3 regions of the Thiomonas sp. UBA7699 genome follow, and region 3 is predicted to be linked to each of the others. Evidence: predicted binding sites of a transcription regulator. Region 3 holds the regulator's gene; each other region holds the start of a gene.
What was found. Region 3 encodes LexA, which represses DNA repair genes until DNA is damaged. Its sites were predicted from a motif close to ACTGTATNNNNATACAGT; they were not measured.
Positions count from the first base shown of each region.

Region 1 (6,271 bases), on a different contig from region 3:
CTGCCGACTGAAACCGTTTACGGCCTGGCCGCCGACGCCGAGAACGTGCAGGCCGTCGCCAGAATCTATGCCGCGAAGGGGCGGCCTGCCGACCACCCCGTGATCGTGCATATCCACCGCGCCGCCGATCTGGGGCATTGGGCGTCCGAAGTGCCTGAAACCGCGCGCAAACTTGCCGCCGCCTTCTGGCCCGGGCCGCTCACCTTGATTCTGCCGCGCAAACCCGGCGTGGCCGACGCCTGCGCCGGTGGACAGAACACCATCGGTCTGCGCTGCCCCTCCCATCCCGTCGCCCAGGCCGTGCTGGCGATTTTCAAAGGCGGGCAGGGCGGGTTGGCGGCGCCGTCGGCCAACCGCTTCGGCCGCATCAGCCCCACCACGGCGGCGCATGTGCATGCAGAACTCGGCGACGACCTGCTGGTGCTCGACGGCGGCGCCTGCGCCGTGGGCATCGAGAGCACCATCGTCGATTGCACCGCGCAACCGCCGCGCATCCTGCGCCCGGGGCAGTTGCAGGCGGCTGACATCGCGCAAACCCTGGGCGTGGCCGAGGCCGACTTGCTGCGCCCGGCAGAATCTGCCCCGCGTGTGGCGGGCGTGCTGCCGGCGCATTACGCCCCGCGCACACCGCTGCAGTGGTGTTCACGCGAGCAAATCAATGCACGCTGGGAGATTGGCACGAGCGCGGGGCGGCGCATCGGGGTGCTGGCATTCCCGCCGCAGCCACTTGCGCCCCATCCCTCATGGGTCACGCTGCCTGCCGATCCTGCTGCCTATGCGCAACAGCTTTACGCTGTTTTACGCAGACTAGATGCGGCAGGGCTCGAGGAGATTTGCGTTGAAGTCTTGCCGCCATCGCCTGCGTGGCTGGCGCTGCGCGACCGGCTGACGCGCGCAGTGCATGGCTCGGGTCGCTGACGTCCTGCAAGAGCGGGTGGTTCGCCACAAAAGGCGAACATGTATCCTTTTGTTGCAAATCGGCAAACCTGTGGCAAATGCGCAGTACCACTCTTGCGACGCCATTTTCCTTCGGCTACGCTAAAGCGAACGGTCGTTCTTTTTTTGACCCGCCCGCCTGCAGGCCAGCAGGCATACAACAATGTTTGAGGAGATGTTCATGCGGAATCGTGTCTGGATTGCGCTGGCCTTGGCCAGTGCCTTGGGCTTGGCAGGTTGCGGCGGCGGCGGAAATCCTTCTCCGCCCTCGCTGGCCTCCGTGGCGAGTGTGAATTCGGCCAGCACGGCGCCGGCCGCGCCGCCGAGCGGCGGGTTCAAGCAGATTGTGGCGTTTGGCGATAGTTTGTCCGACGACGGTGCGTACACCTTGGCGGCGGTCAGCACCTATGGCGCAACCGTGCCGTTTACCGGCTTGCCCTATCCCGCAGGAGGGCAGTTCACCGTCAATGGCGATACCACCGGCAACTGGACGGGGGTTCTGGCCTCCAGCCTGAAACTGGGTTTGACGCCTAATGTGATTGGCTATGGCACCCCCTCCGGCGTGATGTATCTCGGAGCGACCGGGCCGACCTCGACGCCTACGTTCTGTGCTTTCAGCGCGCCGCCTTCTTCCGGGCAAGCCACTTGCACCAATTTTGCTCAGGGCGGTTCCATGGTGAGCAACGCGAATGGCATCGGCCACAGCGGCGGGGCTTTGACCCTGCCGGTCACCGCACAAGTGCAAAATTATCTCGCGCAGTTCAATGGCAGTTTCAACAGCAATCAGTTGGTCACCGTGCTGGCGGGCAATAACGACATTTTTACGGCTCTGGGTACGGTAAGCGCCACAGTGACGCAAGCCGTCACGCAGGCAGTCACAAGCGCCCTGCAGCAAAACCCCAATCTGACGCAGGCGCAGATTGCGCAAATCCAAGCGCAGGCGCAGCAATCCGCAACCACTTCTGCAGTCAGTAACGCGCAGAACACCGTCGCGACCGCGGCCGATGAACTGGCTGCTCAAATCAAGCTCATCACCAGCAAAGGGGCGAAGTATGTGATGGTCTACACCTTGCCGGACTCATCGCAGACGCCATTCGGACGCGGTTTGCCCTACACCGGTCTGACGCCGCCGCAAACGCCTCCTGCCGGTTATGTGTGCGACAACACCAACACGGGAGCGCCTTGCTATCTGCTTTCCAATTTGGTGCAGGTGTTCAATCAGCGTTTGTTGAACGATCTACAGGGGCAGCCGGTCAAGGTGCTCGATGGCTACAGCCTGCTCAACCAGGAGGTCACCAATCCGGCGCAATTCGGTTTCACCAACGTGACTACCCCTTGGTGTAACCCGGCGACCACGAGCTCTCTGTTGTGCAACGTCAACACCCCGTATGCTGCCGCCGGCGCCAGTGCGGCGAATTTGGGCACATGGCTGTTTGCCGATACCGTTCACCCCACACCCGCTGGTTACAAAATCATTGCTAGCACAACATTGCAGGCGATGAAGGGTTTTGGCTGGATTTCGCAATGACAACGAGGAGACGAGCAATGAATGCCTTACAACGCACTGTACTGGGCAGCATTTTTTCCGCCGCCAGCTTCGCTCTTCTGCCCACCGCGCATGCCGATGATTTTCCGAAAAATATCATCTATGTCGGCGCTGCCTATCTCAATAACCATCCTAGCCAGCCGAATTTGAGCGGCTACAACACCCCGCCCAATCTCAATTTGGCGGAGGGCAATGCCACGACTCTCGGTTTAGGGTACGTGCGCAACCTACCCGGGCCGTGGAGTTTCGAGCTGGCGCTGGGTTATCCGCCCACGGTGCGCACCTATGCAGAGGGCAGCGGCTGGCGCACGCTCAGTGGCGTTGGTGTGACCGATGTGGATGTGTACTCGCCAACGGCCTTCATCAACTTCCACATTCGAGGAAAAGAGGCGAAGTGGGACCCCTTCGTCGGCTTGGGCGTCAACTACACGTGGTTTCGTAACACCAAGGCATTGCCGCCGCTTGAGCATGCGCAAGGGCCAACCGATATCCATCTATCGAGCGATTTGACCTGGGCCGCCCACATTGGTCTGATCTATCGCTTCAATTCGCGTTGGTCGTTGGTGAGTACCGTTGCTTATTCGGATGTGCGCAGCACGCTGACCTCCACCTCATACACGCGGGATCGCTCGGTCATCACCAGCCAGGCGTCGACGAACATCAAGTTCAATCCGGTGGTCTACACCTTGGCAGTGGGCTATAGTTTTTAAAAGCTTGCTCACGCTGCAAGTTTTGGAAAGAGGGGGGCTTCGGCCCTCTTTTTTTGGGGCGCCGGAAGCAGAAAAAATCTGTCTTTATATACAGCTGTGCTACATTGCGGCGCAGTGCTATTCAGACTTGAGGACCATGCCATGGAACAGGGGAAATCCGCAGTGAATCCAGAAAAAGCCAAGGCGCTTGCCGCCGCGCTGTCGCAGATTGAAAAGCAGTTCGGCAAGGGCACCATCATGCGCATGGATGATGGCGAGGCGCAGCGCGACATTCAGGTGGTGTCCACCGGCTCGCTGGGCCTGGACATCGCCCTGGGCGTAGGCGGCTTGCCGCGCGGCCGGGTGGTGGAAATCTACGGGCCAGAGTCCTCGGGCAAGACCACGCTCACCCTGCAGGTCATTGCCGAAATGCAGAAGCTCGGCGGCACTTGCGCCTTCATCGATGCCGAGCATGCGCTCGACGTGCAATACGCCTCCAAACTCGGGGTGCAACTACCCGATTTGCTGATTTCCCAGCCCGATACCGGCGAGCAGGCGCTTGAAATCGTCGACGCGCTGGTGCGCTCCGGCTCGGTGGACATGATCGTGATCGACTCGGTGGCTGCGCTCACGCCCAAGGCCGAAATCGAGGGCGAGATGGGCGATTCGCTGCCGGGTCTGCAGGCCCGGCTGATGAGCCAGGCGCTACGCAAGCTCACCGCCAACATCAAGCGCACCAACTGCCTGGTCATTTTCATCAACCAGATCCGCATGAAAATCGGTGTGATGTTCGGCAATCCCGAAACGACGACCGGCGGCAACGCGCTCAAGTTCTACTCCTCGGTGCGCCTAGACATCCGTCGCATCGGCGCCATCAAGAAGGGCGAAGAAGTCGTCGGCTCTGAAACCCGGGTGAAGGTGGTGAAGAACAAGGTGGCGCCGCCGTTCAAACAGGCGGAGTTCGACATCCTCTATGGCGAAGGTATTTCGCGTGAAGGCGAAATCGTTGACCTGGGGGTGCTGGCCAAACTGGTGGAGAAGTCCGGCTCCTGGTATGCCTACAACGGCGAGAAAATCGGCCAGGGCAAGGACAACGCGCGCGAATTTCTCAAGTCAAATCCCGACATCGCCCGCGAGATCGAAAACAAGGTCCGCGCCAGCCTCGGCGTGCCTGAGGCCAATGCGCTGATGACGGCCGATATGTCCGAGGAAGAGCAAGACTGAGTCCGTTGCCATGAGTCTGCCTCGCGCCCAGCCTTCTTTGCGAGCGCGGGCCGTGCGCTATCTCTCGCAACGGGAGCACAGCCCGTTGGAACTGCGGCGCAAGCTGCTGCGCTATTGCGAGGCGCCCGAAGAGGTCGAGGCCCTGCTCGCCAGTCTGGAGCAGGCGGGTCTGCTCAGCAGTGAGCGTTTTGCCCAGTCGCTCATTCATCGGCGGCAGCAGCGCTACGGCAATTTGCGCATCGCACAAGAACTCGACGCGCACGGCCTATCGTCCGATGCCACGGCAAATCTGCGTCAGTCCCTGAAAGACAGCGAACTGACTCGCGCCCAAGCCGCTTGGGCGCGAAAATTCCAGGCGCTTCCGCAAGACGCTGCCGAGCGGGCCAAACAGGCTCGTTTTTTGACTCAACGTGGCTTCAGCGGGGACGCCGTCCGCGCGGTTTTGCGCGGCGAGGGCACGGAAGACGTCGACTGACTTGCTGCGCCGCAGCAGGCTGCTACACTGATTCTTGCGCTTCATCAAAAATTGATCCACCATGCGCGACACTCCTGCCGCCCCGTCTTCGCCCAATCGCCGTCTGGTTCACCGCCGCAGTCTCAGTATCGAGGTCTATGCGCGAGAGGATGGCTTGTGGGATCTGCAGGCCGAATTGCGGGACGTGAAAACGCGCGATCTCACCCTGTCCGAACGGATCCGCCCGGCGGGCATTCCGGTGCATGACATGTTACTCATCGTCACCATCGACGACGCGCTCGACATCGTCGATGCCCGCTCGCACACTCTGTTCAGCCCTTACGACACCTGCGGCGATCACGATGACGCCTACCGGCGGCTGATCGGCCTCAATCTGCTGCGCGGATTTCGTTCCGCTGTGCGCGAGCGCCTGGGCGGCGTGCTGGGCTGCACCCATCTCACCGAATTGACGCAAGTGCTGCCGACCGCAGCCATTCAAGGGTTGGCCGGGCTGGCGACGATTACCTTGCCGGAGCCTCAAGAAAGCGCAGGGCCGCCCCAAGCTTTCTTGATCCCCTCGGGGGGCGGGTCGGCGAGCCGACCCAGGGGGCGTTTAGACACGGAGCGTGCCGCCGGTATGCCTTTTCAGCTCAACCGCTGCCACGCCCTGCGGCTGGACAGTCCAGCAGTCGCCGAGTTTTATCCCCGTTGGGCGCAGCAAACTGCGCAGCAACGCACCGAAGGCACAATGCCTGCACCACAAGTCGAGGACGAGACGCCATGAAAATTCATGAATATCAGGCCAAGCAACTATTAAGAGTACACGGTGTGCCGGTTCCGCGCGGCAAGCCCGCGTTTTCCGTCGATGAGGCCGTCGCCGCAGCGCAGGAATTGGGCGGCCCGGTCTGGGTGGTGAAGGCGCAGATTCACGCTGGCGGGCGGGGCAAGGGCGGTGGCGTCAAGCTGGCGCGAACGCTGGACGAAGTCCGGCAACTATCCCTGCAAATCCTGGGGATGCAGCTCGTCACCCATCAAACCGGCCCTGCGGGGCAGAAAGTGCGACGGCTGCTGATCGAGGAGGGCGCCGACATTCAAAAAGAGTATTACGTCGCCGTGCTCACCGACCGTGCCACGCAAAAAGTGGCCGTCATGGCGTCGAGCGAAGGCGGCATGGACATTGAAGAGGTCGCTGCCAAGACGCCGGAGAAAATTCTCAAGGTGTTCGTCGATCCGCTGGTTGGCCTGCAAGAGGCACAGGGGCTGGAACTGGCCGCGGGCATCGGCATTCCGCTCGCCTCGCAGGCCCAGGCGATCGACGTGTTCAAGAAGCTCTACCAGTGCTATATGGACACCGACGCCTCGCTGGTGGAAATCAACCCGCTGATTCTGGAAGGAAACGGTAGGATAAAAGCGCTCGATGCC
Region 1 is NZ_DLGH01000019.1:24,221-30,491, forward strand. Features, by position in the region: gene B3H47_RS08340 (L-threonylcarbamoyladenylate synthase) at 1-918, shown strand, start outside; gene B3H47_RS08345 (SGNH/GDSL hydrolase family protein) at 1,118-2,464, shown strand; gene B3H47_RS08350 (OmpW/AlkL family protein) at 2,482-3,192, shown strand; gene recA (recombinase RecA) at 3,334-4,395, shown strand; gene recX (recombination regulator RecX) at 4,406-4,870, shown strand; gene B3H47_RS08365 (DUF2889 domain-containing protein) at 4,932-5,633, shown strand; gene sucC (ADP-forming succinate--CoA ligase subunit beta) at 5,630-6,271, shown strand, end outside.
Region 1: recA (recombinase RecA) is a predicted target of LexA. The motif match lies at 3,270-3,287, and genes of this name have one in related genera.

Region 2 (6,271 bases), on a different contig from region 3:
GGCGCGCCGATCGGCCGGGCGCAGATCGTCGGGCTGGGCGTCGGCCTGCTCGGCGTGGTCGTGCTGGTGGGCGATCAGCCCGGCCTCTCGCAGGGGGCTGCGCCGTGGGCTGTTGCTGCGGTGCTGCTGGCGCCTGTGTCCTATGGCTTTGCCGTGCATTACGCCCGCCGCCATCTGGCCGGGGTCGATCCGGCGCTCACCGCGTTCGGCAGCCAGCTCACGGCCATGGTGCTGCTCGCTCTGCCCGCTGCATTCACCTGGCCTGCGCACGCGGTGCAGGGCGACATCTGGGCCGCCGTGGTGGCGCTGGGCGTGCTGTGCACCGGGCTGGCTTATGTGGTGTATTTCCGCCTCGTGGCGCAGGTCGGCGCGGCTTACGCCGCCTCGGTCACCTTCCTCATTCCGGTGTTCGGCATGCTCTGGGGCGCGCTGTTTCTGCAGGAAGCCGTCACCGGCGCCATGCTGGCGGGCTGCGCGATCATCCTGGCGGGCACCGCGCTGGCGAGCGGACAGTGGAAGCGGTTGGTGGGCCTGCGGGCGTAGGCCGTCCATCCCCGGCGGTTTGAGGCCGTGCAGGCGCTTAGGACGACGGCCTGTGCAGGCGACCTTCAGCTTCGCTTCAGGAACTCCGATCGCTGGAAAAGAACGAAAAAATCGCCGCGGCGACATCCATGCGCTGCGGCGTTGGATTCAGTTTGAGATAGGAGTTCGATCATGAAGATTCAATCCAAAATCCTGGTCGCAGCGCTGGCGATGACCCTGCCCGCGCTGGCCTTGGCAGCGCAGCCGCTTGCGGTGCGTTACGACGGGCATGACATGCCCATGCACCAGACGGTGGAGGTCATGCACACGGCCGCAGGCCCGGTGCAGGTCAAGACCTGGACTTGGCAAAGCCCGCAGGGCCATGCGCGGGTGGTGATCGAGCAAAGCTCGGGCGCAGCCGCCCCTGCCTGGGCGCTGCGGCAGATGCACGCGCAGTTTGCGCCGATGCAGCAGCTGATCGAGCGGGTGGACGCGCAGATGAATGCGCAGATGAACGCGGTGTTCGGGCCGATGTCCACCCTGCGTGTGCTGTTGCCGCAGTCGCCGTGGCCGATGCCGCCGGTGCTGCCCACGATGGTGCTGTTGACGCCGCTGCAAACCCCGCAAGCGCAACCGCCACAGCAGCACCCGGCGGCTCCGGCCGCGCATCCGGCGCAGCGCTGGCAGGCGTAAAACCCCCGCGCGGCAGCGCCGCTTGCAGCGGGCCACTTGCCAGCGTCATGACAGCATGAAATACTGTGTGTAAAAACAGTATTCCGGCGCGCCGTGCAAGCGGCGCGGGCTGCCATGACACTGCGTTGCCTGCTGGTCGATTTCAATTCCTACTTCGCCTCGGTGGAGCAGCAGCTTTGCCCTGAGTTGCGCGGGCGGCCGGTGGGCGTGGTGCCGATGCTGGCCGACACCACCTGCTGCATCGCTGCCAGCTACGAGGCCAAGGCGTTTGGTGTGAAGACGGGCACGCAGGTGGCCGAGGCGCGCCGGTTGTGCCCGGGCATCGTATTCGTGGTGGCGCGGCATGCCGAGTATGTGCAGATTCACCACCGCGCTGTGGCGGTGGTGGACACCATCGCGCCGGTGGAGCAAGTGCTGTCCATCGATGAGATGGCCTGCAGCCTGCCGATGGGCTGGACCAGCCGCGAGCGCGCCACGCAACTGGCGCTGCGCCTCAAGGCCGCGCTGCGCGAGGCGCTGGGCGAGTGCCTGCGTGTCTCGGTGGGCATCGCGCCCAATGTGTTTCTCGCCAAGCAGGCGTCCAATCTGCAAAAGCCCGACGGTCTGGTGGTGATCGACGCGAGCGATCTGCCCGGCCCGCTGCTGCGCATGCAGCTCACCGATCTCACCGGCATCAATGTGCGCATGCTCGCGCGGCTGCAGGCGCAGGGCATCCACAGCGTGGAGCAGCTCTGGCGGGCGCGGCGCGAGCAACTTCGCGTGGTGTGGGGCGGCATGGCGGGCGAGGCGTTTTACGACCGGCTGCACGGGCTGGCGTCTGGTGTGCAGGCCGCCAATCCGCGGCGTTCGCTCGGCCATTCGCATGTGCTGCCGCCGGAGATGCGCAGCGCCGAGGGCGCGCTGGCCGTGCTCGACCGCCTCACGCAAAAAGCCGCGATGCGCCTGCGCCGCGAGCACCTGCTGGCCGGCGCTATGACCGTGATGCTCAAGCTCACCCGTCGGCACGGCGAGCGTCTGCGTCCCGAGCGCGGCGCCCGCTTCGCGCCGACGGCCGACACCCGCGCCCTGCTGCACACCCTGCGCGAGCTGTGGCCCGGCATGGTGCCTGCGGGCTGGGCGCCGATGAAGGTGGCCATGCTGCTGCACGATCTGCGCCAGCCCGGGCAGACCAGCGCCAGCCTGTTCGAGGGCGATGTGCCCGGCTCGGCTGCGGAGCAGGCCGCGCTGTGGAGCGCGGTCGATGCCCTCAACGTGCGCTACGGCCGCCACACCATCTATTGCGGCAGCGGCTACCAGGGGCGGGAGGAAGCCCCCATGCGCATCGCGTTCAACCACATCCCCGATCTCGAAACGGAGGGGTAAATCGTGATCAGACCGCTTGCTGAACCTCTTTCGCCGGATGGCCCAGCAGGTTGACATGGGATTTCAGAAATTCGAGAAAAGTGGCGGCCACCACGGAGACGCGCTTTTCTTTCGATCTGACCAGGTACCAAGAGCGTCGAATAGGAAAACCTTCAACGTCGAGGACGCAAACCTGATGGTTCAAATGATCCTCGCCGATCGTACTGTCCGAGAGGATGGCAAGGCCCAGGCCGCCGGCCACCGCTTGTTTGATGGCCTCGTTGCTCCCCAATTCCATGCGAATGTTCGGGCGCACGCCATGCTCTTCGAAGAGTCGCTCCATCGTCAAACGCGTTCCAGAGCCCCGCTCTCGAACGAGAAAGTGCTCTTGCGCCAGTTCGGCAAAACGAACGGTGCGCCCCAACGTCGTCAGCCGGTGTGACGAGGGCGCCAAGACGACGAGCGAGTTTTCGAGAAAAGGCTCGCACTCGATGTTCATCCCATCGGGCGGGACGCCCATGACGTAAATGTCGTCTTGGTTGCGTGCAAGGCGCTCAAGCAGACGATCTCGGTTGATCACTTCCAGCGCAATGTCGATGCCGGGATATTGCGCGCAGAAGGGGCCGAGCAAGCGGGGCATGAAGTATTTGGTCGTGGTGACGGAGGCGATTCGGAGTCGACCTTTTTTCACCCCCTTCATGTCGGCAATGGTTTGCTCAAACCGGCCCCACGTTTCCAGCCAGTCGCCACAGGTGGCGTAGAGGTGCTCTCCGGCCTCGGTGAGAAAGACTTTCTTACCGATTTGCTCCAGCAGGGCAAGACCAATTTCATCGCTGAGCAAACGAATCTGCTTCGAGACCGTGGGTTGTGTCACATGAAGTTCTTCAGCGGCCCTCGAAAAGCTCCGCAGCCGTGCGACGGCCTCGAAGGTGCGCAACTGCCTCAAGCTGACATGCATCATGTCCGATCCTTTATGTATAGCTTTTTGTCTATGGTTTTTATTCTAATTATTCATTATTAATTTTGTCAGGTACTCCATAGACTGAGTTCCGCTGCACCACTGTTCTGCCGGAACAACCTCTAGGAGATATGCCATGTCGCCCTCATGGAATTCGCTCGGTCCACTGCTCGCCCTGTGCGTGCCCCTTGCCTTATTGGTCGTCGGCTGCGTTCCGACTGCGTGGGCCAACGCACGGCCTCGATTGATTGCACGGTTGAATGAAGCCATGGCCTGGCTGGCCTTCGTGCTGGCTATCACTGCTGGATTGCTCGGCACGCTGCAGGGCTCCACGCACACTTTCACCGTGGCATCCGCTGCGCTCCCTGCGGAACTGGGGCATCTGACCCTCTCGATTTATCTGAACGCGCTGACGATCATGATGCTGCTGCTGGTGTCCTTTGTGGGCGTGGTCGTATCGCGTTATTCCAAAAACTATCTTGCGGGCGACGCGCAACAGGGCCGGTTTCATAAGTGGCTCGCTTTGACCCTGGCCAGCATTCTCAGCTTGATCGTGTCGGGCAATCTTTTGATGTTCGCCTTGGCATGGATCGCCACCAGTCTGAGCTTGCATCAGCTTTTGATGTTTTACAGAAAGCGGCCGATTGCCGTGCTGTCTGCACACAAAAAATTCGTCGCCAGCCGCATCAGTGATGCCAGCCTTCTGCTCGCTATCGTTTTGATTGGCTCGACACTCCACACGCTGGAGTTCGAGCGCCTGTTTCAACTGATGGCGGCGTTCAGAGGCGAGATGCCGATGAAACTGCAGATCGCGAGTTACCTCATTGTTTTGAGCGCGGCATTGAAATCGGCGCAGTTTCCTCTGCATGGCTGGCTGCTGCAGGTCATGGAAGCACCGACACCGGTGTCGGCGCTTCTCCATGCGGGCATCGTGAATGCCGGAGCTTTTTTGGTGATTCGCATGAGCCCCATCCTGTCGCATTCCACAGGAGCGCTCGTCGCGCTGACCCTCATCGGGCTGGTCACCCTGGTGCTTGCTTCCCTGGTGATGTTGACGCAAACCAGCGTCAAGGTCTCTCTTGCCTGGTCAACCACTGCACAGATGGGATTCATGCTGCTCGAATGCGGCCTCGGGCTGTATAGCCTCGCCATGCTGCATCTCGTTGCACACTCGCTTTATAAAGCCCATGCTTTTCTGGCATCGGGCAGTGCAGTCGATGCCTTTCGGGCGCCCGCCCTGCAAGCGTCCCCCAAAGGCTTTGATCTTGTGCGGCTGATTGCCGCCCTCGCGCTTGGCGTGACCGCGTCACTCGGTATCGGCTCGCTATTGGGTGTCTATTGGCACGGGCAGGACACCTTGCTCGTTGTGGGCGTCATTCTGGCGGTGTCCATGAGTCAACTCGTGTTGCAGGCAGCCACGGCGCTGGGGCTGGTGCCTGCCTTGGTCATGGCGGGGGGGATGAGCGCGCTTCTATGCACGACCTACTTTGTGTTGCACGCATTGTTCGATCGCTTGCTGCTGAACAGTGTTTTGCCGGTGTCGGGGCTTGCTCACACGGCTTACAGCGTGCTCGTGCCCGTCGTGAGCGTGACGTTCGTCGCGCTGTTGATGATGCAGCAATTCCTGCAGGCGAGTGCTTCTCCGGCGCGTTTCAGGCTGTATGTGCACCTCTACAACGGGCTGTATGTCGATGTCTATGTCACCCGTCTGCTGCAAAAGTTGTGGCCTGTTCCCCAAACCAATGAAATTCAACTTCAAGGAGCTTGAGATGAACCTCGCCGACATGCCTACGCTGATGGAGCCAACCTTGTCGATTGATCCTCAGATCGACGCCGCCTGCGGCCGAATCGCGCCGCTCTGGCCGCTGAAGAATTTTGTGGCCGTCAATCCATTTTTTGGGCTGCGTGATCACGACTTTCAGAGCGCCTCTGATCTACTGGCTCGTGTCATGGGCACGAGCCTCTACATGCCGCGCACCTATTTCCAGGAGCAGGTGGCTCAAGGCCGGATCGGCAGCAAGGACATTCGCCAAGCGATCAGGCTCTGCGGCAGCACGCTCAGCCTGGAGGACGTTCAGGAAGCTCTGGCCACAGACCGCCCTCAGCCCCGCATGGGCATGGCGACCGTGAGTGATCTGCTCGACAAAGTCGAGGGAGGTCTGTGGACGCGATTTGTCGTTGAACGCATCAGCATGCACTGCGCCGCGTACTTCGACATCGGCCAGGCCGTCATTCCCATGCCCTATCGTGACCAATCGTTGTTTGCCGCCTGGCGGGAGACCGCCACCATTGACCAGAGCCCGGCGTTGATGGGGTTGCGTGGCCTGCGCGCTGCCATCGCCGAGGTTCCGCATGCCCCACGGGATGCGATTGCATGGGCCGTCGAGAAGCTCGACATTCCTGCAGAGGCCACCGAGCGCTATCTTCACGCCGCTTTGCTGAGCGTGGGGGGATGGGCCGCCTGGACGCGATACCTGAAGTGGCAAGCGGAACTCTCAGGCCAGACCGATGCGTCGATCGTCGATCTTCTGGCGATTCGTCTGGTCTGGGATGTCTTGCTGTTTCAGGAGAAGGGCAGTGCTGCACTTCAGGCCCGCTGGCGGGAGATGCTCGCAGCCAGCATGCGTGCGCCATCGGCCAGACGCCGTGCGGCTGCGGAGGTCGACAGAATCTTGCTCAGTGCCATGGAAATCGGGTTTCAGAACTCGGTGCTCGCAGCGCTGAAAGAAGCACAGCGTCCGCAGCCGCTGCCGACGC
Region 2 is NZ_DLGH01000010.1:39,960-46,230, reverse strand. Features, by position in the region: gene B3H47_RS04295 (DMT family transporter) at 1-543, shown strand, start outside; gene B3H47_RS04290 (hypothetical protein) at 715-1,215, shown strand; gene B3H47_RS04285 (Y-family DNA polymerase) at 1,330-2,577, shown strand; gene B3H47_RS04280 (LysR family transcriptional regulator) at 2,585-3,517, opposite strand; gene B3H47_RS04275 (NADH-quinone oxidoreductase subunit L) at 3,651-5,282, shown strand; gene B3H47_RS04270 (YbcC family protein) at 5,284-6,271, shown strand, end outside.
Region 2: B3H47_RS04285 (Y-family DNA polymerase) is a predicted target of LexA. The motif match lies at 1,278-1,295, and genes of this name have one in related genera.

Region 3 (6,271 bases):
GAATGCCGCAACCATCATCTTCGACCTGCACGCTGCCCAGCCCACCCTGTTCGAGGCGCACGGTGAGAGCGCTGGCGCCCGAATCGATGGCGTTGTCGAGCAGTTCGCGCAGGGCCGAAGCCGGGCGTTCGATAACTTCGCCGGCGGCAATCTGGCTGATGAGCACGTCCGGCAGCGGACGAATCGGGCGTTGGGGTTGCAGCAAGGCAGGGATACGGAAAGGGTGGCGAGGCCGCAGCGTGGCGGCGACCGTCCCCTCGTTGAGGGGCTTGGAGACGGGATCAACGAGAGGAGAAACGACAAGTTGGCTCAGTATACTTTTCAGGCTGTGCATAGGCCCATAGCGCTCGGTGGCGCTCAGCCCCGGCTCAGTTTTCCGGCGCAGCATCTGCGTCTTCGGCCTTTCATAGGCTCTCTTCCGGCTTTCAGCCCAAACCGCATGGATCCCCACGCTCTCATCGACCTCATTCTGCACTTCGACGTGCATCTGGCGCAGTTCATCGCGGCGTACGGCCCCTGGGTGTACGGGCTGCTCTTCGGCATTGTGTTCGTCGAAACCGGGCTGGTGATCATGCCGTTTCTGCCGGGCGACTCGATGTTGTTCGTGGTGGGTGCGTTTGCGGCCACCGGGGCGCTCAGCCTGCCGGGGGTGATCGCCGTGCTCTGGCTAGGCGCCGTGCTGGGCGACAGCCTGAACTACCAGATCGGCAAGGCCATCGGCCATAAGGTTTTTTCGTGGCCGGACTCACGCTGGTTCAACCGGCGCGCCTTTGAAAAGGCGCACGCCTTTTACGAAAAATATGGCGGCATCACCATCGTGGCCGCGCGGTTCATGCCCTTCATTCGAACCTTCGCCCCGTTTGTGGCGGGCGTGGCCGAGATGTCGTATGGCAAGTTTCTGGCCTACAACATGCTGGGCGCCACACTCTGGACGGGGCTGCTGGTCATGGCGGGTTATCTGTTCGGCAACATTCCGTGGATCAAACACAATTTGGGTGTCATGACCATTGCCATCATCGTGCTGTCGCTGCTACCCGCGGTGTGGGGTTGGTGGAAATCACGTCGGCAGGTGTCGGCGGTCTGAAGCGGCGGTCTGACGCAAACGCCTGCTGCTAGTTGTGCGCGCTGTGAACTTCATTGCAGCGAGCCGCGCAGCAGGCCGACGGCGAGTCCCTCAATGGCGAAGGGCTGGCTGGCATCGACGCGGATGGGGGCGAACTCGGGGTTGGCCGGTAGAAGCTCGATGTGATCGGCTTGCAGGCGAAGGCGCTTGACCGTGACCTCGTCGCCGATGCGGGCCACCACGATCTGTCCGCTTTGCGCCGTCTGGCTGCTTTTGACGGCCAGCATGTCGCCGTCGAGAATGCCGGCATCGCGCATGCTCATGCCGCGAACCTTGAGCAGATAGTCAGGGCGCACCGAGAAGGCGCCGGGATCGACGTTGAGCGTCTGCTCGATATGCTCTTGCGCGAGGATGGGATGCCCCGCAGCGACGCGACCGACCAGCGGCAGGCAGAGCTGCTCGGCGCCAGGCAGCGCGAGTTGCAGCCCATGAGAGAGATCCGCACGCAACCCACTCGCACGCCCCCCCATGGCGCCGGAGGTTTTCCCGGACGTTGTCATCGACGGCGAGGCGCGCTGCGATTCGGTGATGCGAATGCCGCGCGACGCTCCGGGCGTGAGCTCGATCACGCCCTTGCGCGCGAGCGCCTGCAAATGATCTTCTGCCGCATTGGCCGAGCGGAATCCCAGCTTTGCGGCGATTTCGGCCCGGGTGGGCGGGTAGCCCAGTTCGCGCACGGAGGCGGTGATGAGATCGAGAATTTCCTGCTGGCGAGGGGTGAGTTTCGAGATGAGACGGCGCATGCGTGGGCTCCGGCAGTTGCACAATAAGTCAGCTTGATGGGCGAGGCCGATGGGCAAGGCTGATGAACGAGTTCGCCATGCGAGCCATGTCATCTTTTGGCCATGAAGACGCCCTGATCAGGCTTCCAGCTTGATGATTTTCACAGCACTGTAAATCAAAACAGTCTTTCTGCAAAGAGATTCACACATGACCGATTCTTTTTCTCGCGCGGCCTTGCCGCAGATTGTGGTGTTGGGAACAGGGGGCACGATCGCGGGCGCCGCGACGGGCGACCCCAGTCTGCCGGGTTACACCGCCGGGGTTTTGGGGGTCGACGCGTTGCTGCAAAGCGTGCCGGCGCTCGGCCGCCTGGCGCAAATCCACACCGACCAGGTGGCCAATCTCGACAGTAAGGACATGACCTTCGCGGTCTGGACGCAGTTGGCCGAACGCGTGGCCTACTGGCTGGCGCAGCCGCAAATTCAGGCCTGCGTCATCACCCACGGCACCGACACGCTGGAAGAAACCGCCTACTTTCTGCGTTTGGTGCTGGATACCGACAAGCCGGTGATCCTGACTGCTGCCATGCGTCCTGCCACGGCGCTGAACGCCGACGGCCCGCAGAACCTGCTCGATGCCGTGCGGGTGGCCGTGCATCCGGCAGCGCGGGGGCTGGGCGTGGTCTGTGTGTTGCACGGCGTGGTGCATGCTGCTCGCGACGTGACCAAGGCGAATACGCACGCGGTGGAAGCGTTTTCATCCGGCGAGCGCGGCCCGCTGGGTGAAGTGGACGGTGAGGCCTTGCGGCTTTGGCGACAACCCGTGCCGGAGGCCGGGGCGCCGTTTCCCCTACCTGCTGCGGGGGGCTGGCCGCGGGTGGAGTTGCTTACCAATGCGGCGGGCAGCGATAGTGCGCTGGTGTGCTGCCTGATTTCGAGCACGGCGCTTCAGCCCCGATTGGGCGGACTGGTCGTGGCCGGCACCGGGGGCGGCACGGTGCACCGCGAACTCGAGGCCGCGCTGCGCTGGGCCGAACAACAGGGCGTGCGGGTGAGGGTGGCGTCACGCGTCGGCCCGGTACGCGGCGGCGCCGATGACGGCCTCAATGCGGTGAAGCTGCGGGTGCGGCTGCAGCTGGAACTGGCCGCCCAGAACCAAGCAGAGCGTTGAACCCAGAATGTTCTCTCGGCGGGGCCAATTGATCCCCACCGGGGGCAGAAAGCTTGGGCCGGTGGGGCGAAAGAGCGGGGGGCGATTCCTCACCCTCTGCGATTCAGCCGCTTTGCAGAGAACTTAGGGTTGATCGACCAAGGTAAGGTTGCGCCGCACCGGGTTTGGATACCGGGCTTGGATGCCTACAGCGCGCGCCTTCGTGCGTGAGAGCATGAGAGACAAAATTGTGCAAAACGCCCTGTAGTCAGGTGTGCGGTTGTCACCGACATTACTGCGCAAGAGTGCTGGCCTGGGTTTCGCCGACCAGCGATTCGTAGCTGGCATAGAACGACAAAATGTAGGCTAGGAAAATGGCGATGGCCACGGGCATGCTGAGCATGGCGGCCAGGGTTTCACTGGCGCCGAGCAGGCTGGCGACGAGCATGATGAGCGTGGGCAGGCTGAGAAAGAGCAGCAACCATTGCACCGCATAGAGCGCAAACGCCTTGATGTTGCGCACGCACAGCACGAAGCTGAAAAACAGCGCCTTGACCGGCGGCATGGCGTGCCAGGCCACCAGTGGCGGGGCGAGCCAGAAGGCGAGCGAGACGGGGATATACGCCAGAGTGGCGGCTATGGCGCCCAGGCGCAGGCTGCCGTCGGCGATGGCGCTGGCCGGCGGTTTGTCACCGAGCAGAAGCAGGCGCAGCATGGCGCCGCCGTCGAACAGGCTGCCGACTCCAAGCACCAGAATGACGGCGAGGGTGTAGAGCACGCCCAGCATCACCATGCTGCGCAGCGCCTGCGGGCCGCTGCGAAAACCGGTGAGCAGCACCGTGGGCCAAAGCGGCTGCTTTTGTGCGATCTGGCGGCTGGCTTGCATGAAGCCCAGGGTGCCGAACTGCACCACGAACAGCGGAAACACCAGACCGATGATGGGCAGCGCCGAGACGAATCCGGTGACGACGATATAGGCCACGATCATCAACAGCGCCGCCCAGGGCTGCAGCGCCAGACGGCGAAAGCCGCTTTGCACCCAGAGCAGGCCCTCGCGGGCAGAGACGGTACGCAGTTGCATGGCGAAAGACGATGAAAGGTGAAGAGCCGAAGAAAAGAGCCCAAGAAGGGAGCCGACATGGTATCGGCAGGCCCGGGCTCAGGCGGACGCGATGCGCTGGCGCAGCACGCGCTCGAAGTGGGTGGGGTCGTGGGGGGTGAGCAAGTGGGCGTCGCGCGGCAGGTGATAGTCGGCCAGACGCGAGGTCCAAAAACGCAGCGCGGCAGCGCGCAGGGCGTCGGGCAGCAAGCGGTGTTCGGCATCGCTCATGGAGCGTACGGCGAGGTAGGCGCTCAGCAAGGCGTCAAAGCGGGCCGCGTCAAACTCGCCTGTCTGCAGGTGAATGCACCAGTCGTTGAGCGCCACGGCCAGATCGAACAGCCAGGTATCGACCCCGGCGAAGTAAAAGTCGAACACGCCGGAGAGAGTATCCCCCTCGAACAGCACGTTGTCGCGAAACAGATCGGCGTGAACCGCGCTGCGCGGCAGCGCGGCATAAGCGGGCGATGCGGCGACCTCAGTCTGGTGCGCAAGCTCAGTGCTGATGAGAGCGTGTTGATCGGCGGTGAGATAGGGCAGGATGTCGGGGATGGTGCGGGTCTGCCAGGCGAGCCCGCGCAGATTGGGTAGCGTGCCCGCGTAGTCGCGTGCGGCCAGATGCATGCGTGCCAGCCAATGCCCCACTTGCGCGCAGTGCGCCGGCTCGGGCTGCAGCTGGCTGCGGCCTTGCAGGCGAGTGACCAGCGCGGCGGGTTTGCCTTTGAGGGTGTGCAAGGTCTGACCCTGCCGGTCGGGTATGGGGTCGGGTACGGGAATGCCATGCGCGGCCAGATGGTGCATCAGCCCGAGGTAGAACGGCAACTGCTCGGCCTGCAGGCGCTCGAACAAGGTGAGCACGAACCGGCCCCGCGTGGTGCTCAGGAAGTAGTTGGTGTTTTCGATCCCGCTGGCGATGCCTTGCAGGTCCGTGCGTGTGCCCAGATCGAAGCGGGCCAGCCAGGAGTCGACCTCTGCTGCGTCGAGCGGTGTGAAAACGGCCATGAACGGGATGGGGAAAGAAAAGGCAGGCTGGAAAAGCAGGTTGAGCGAGCAGGTTGAACGGTCAGCCCGTCGGTTTATTTGAAGGTGAACACCTTCCACTGCGCCTGCCCTTCCATATGGGCCGGGTCGGTGCTGGACGAGATTGAGGGCGGCACCACGTTGTAGGCCACGCCGCCGTGCAAAGGCTGCACCTGAATCGAGGTGGTGGCGCCGCGCACCTGCTGCTCCTGAATGCGCACCGCACGATCCTGGGTGACGTTTTCGCGCACCCGAGGTTCAGGGAATTTGGGCTTGGGCTGGGTATCTGTCAGCGGCGCCGCAGGCTTGGACTGCGCAAGGGCGCTTGGTCCCGGATACACGCTGGCGAGCAGCGTGAACAGGCCAAGGGCGGAGACGGTAAGGGCGTGGCGAAACATGTTCATGCGCCGATTTTACGGCGGCATTGATAATGCGCGGATGAATTCAGACGTGCAATCCGACTCCGCCCCCACCCTGCTGCTGGTGGATGGTTCCAGCTATCTCTACCGCGCCTTCCACGCCATGCCCGACCTGCGCGGGCCCGAAGGCCAGCCCACCGGGGCGCTCTACGGCATGGTGGCCATGCTGCGGCGCCTGCGCGAGCAATATCCGGTGGCCAAGGGCTATCGCTACGCGGCCTGCGTGTTCGACGCCAAGGGGCCGACATTCCGCAACGCCATGTACGACCAATACAAGGCGCAGCGTCCGCCGATGCCGCCCGACTTGGCCGCGCAGATCGAGCCGATTCACCAAGCTGTGCGGCTGATGGGCTGGCCGCTGCTGGAGGTGCCGGGAGTGGAGGCCGACGACGTGATCGGTACCCTGGCCGTGCGGGCGCACGCACAGGGCATACGCACCCTGGTTTCCACGGGCGACAAGGACATGGCCCAGCTCGTCAACGACCACATCACTCTGGTCAACACCATGAGCAACGAGGTGCTCGACCCCGCCGGGGTGCAGCAAAAGTTCGGCGTTCCCCCCGATCGCATCGTCGATTACCTCACCCTGGTAGGCGACGCGGTGGACAACGTGCCCGGCGTGGACAAGGTCGGCCCCAAGACGGCGGTCAAGTGGCTGACGGAGTACGGCTCGCTCGATGCGCTGATCGAGCAGGCCGAAACCGTGAGCGGCGCTGCGGGTAAAAACCTGCGTGCCGC
Region 3 is NZ_DLGH01000024.1:29,912-36,182, forward strand. Features, by position in the region: gene mutL (DNA mismatch repair endonuclease MutL) at 1-202, opposite strand, end outside; gene B3H47_RS10675 (DedA family protein) at 440-1,084, shown strand; gene lexA (transcriptional repressor LexA) at 1,135-1,854, opposite strand; gene B3H47_RS10685 (asparaginase) at 2,054-3,016, shown strand; gene B3H47_RS10690 (BPSS1780 family membrane protein) at 3,288-4,076, opposite strand; gene B3H47_RS10695 (homoserine kinase) at 4,155-5,096, opposite strand; gene B3H47_RS10700 (hypothetical protein) at 5,171-5,518, opposite strand; gene polA (DNA polymerase I) at 5,553-6,271, shown strand, end outside.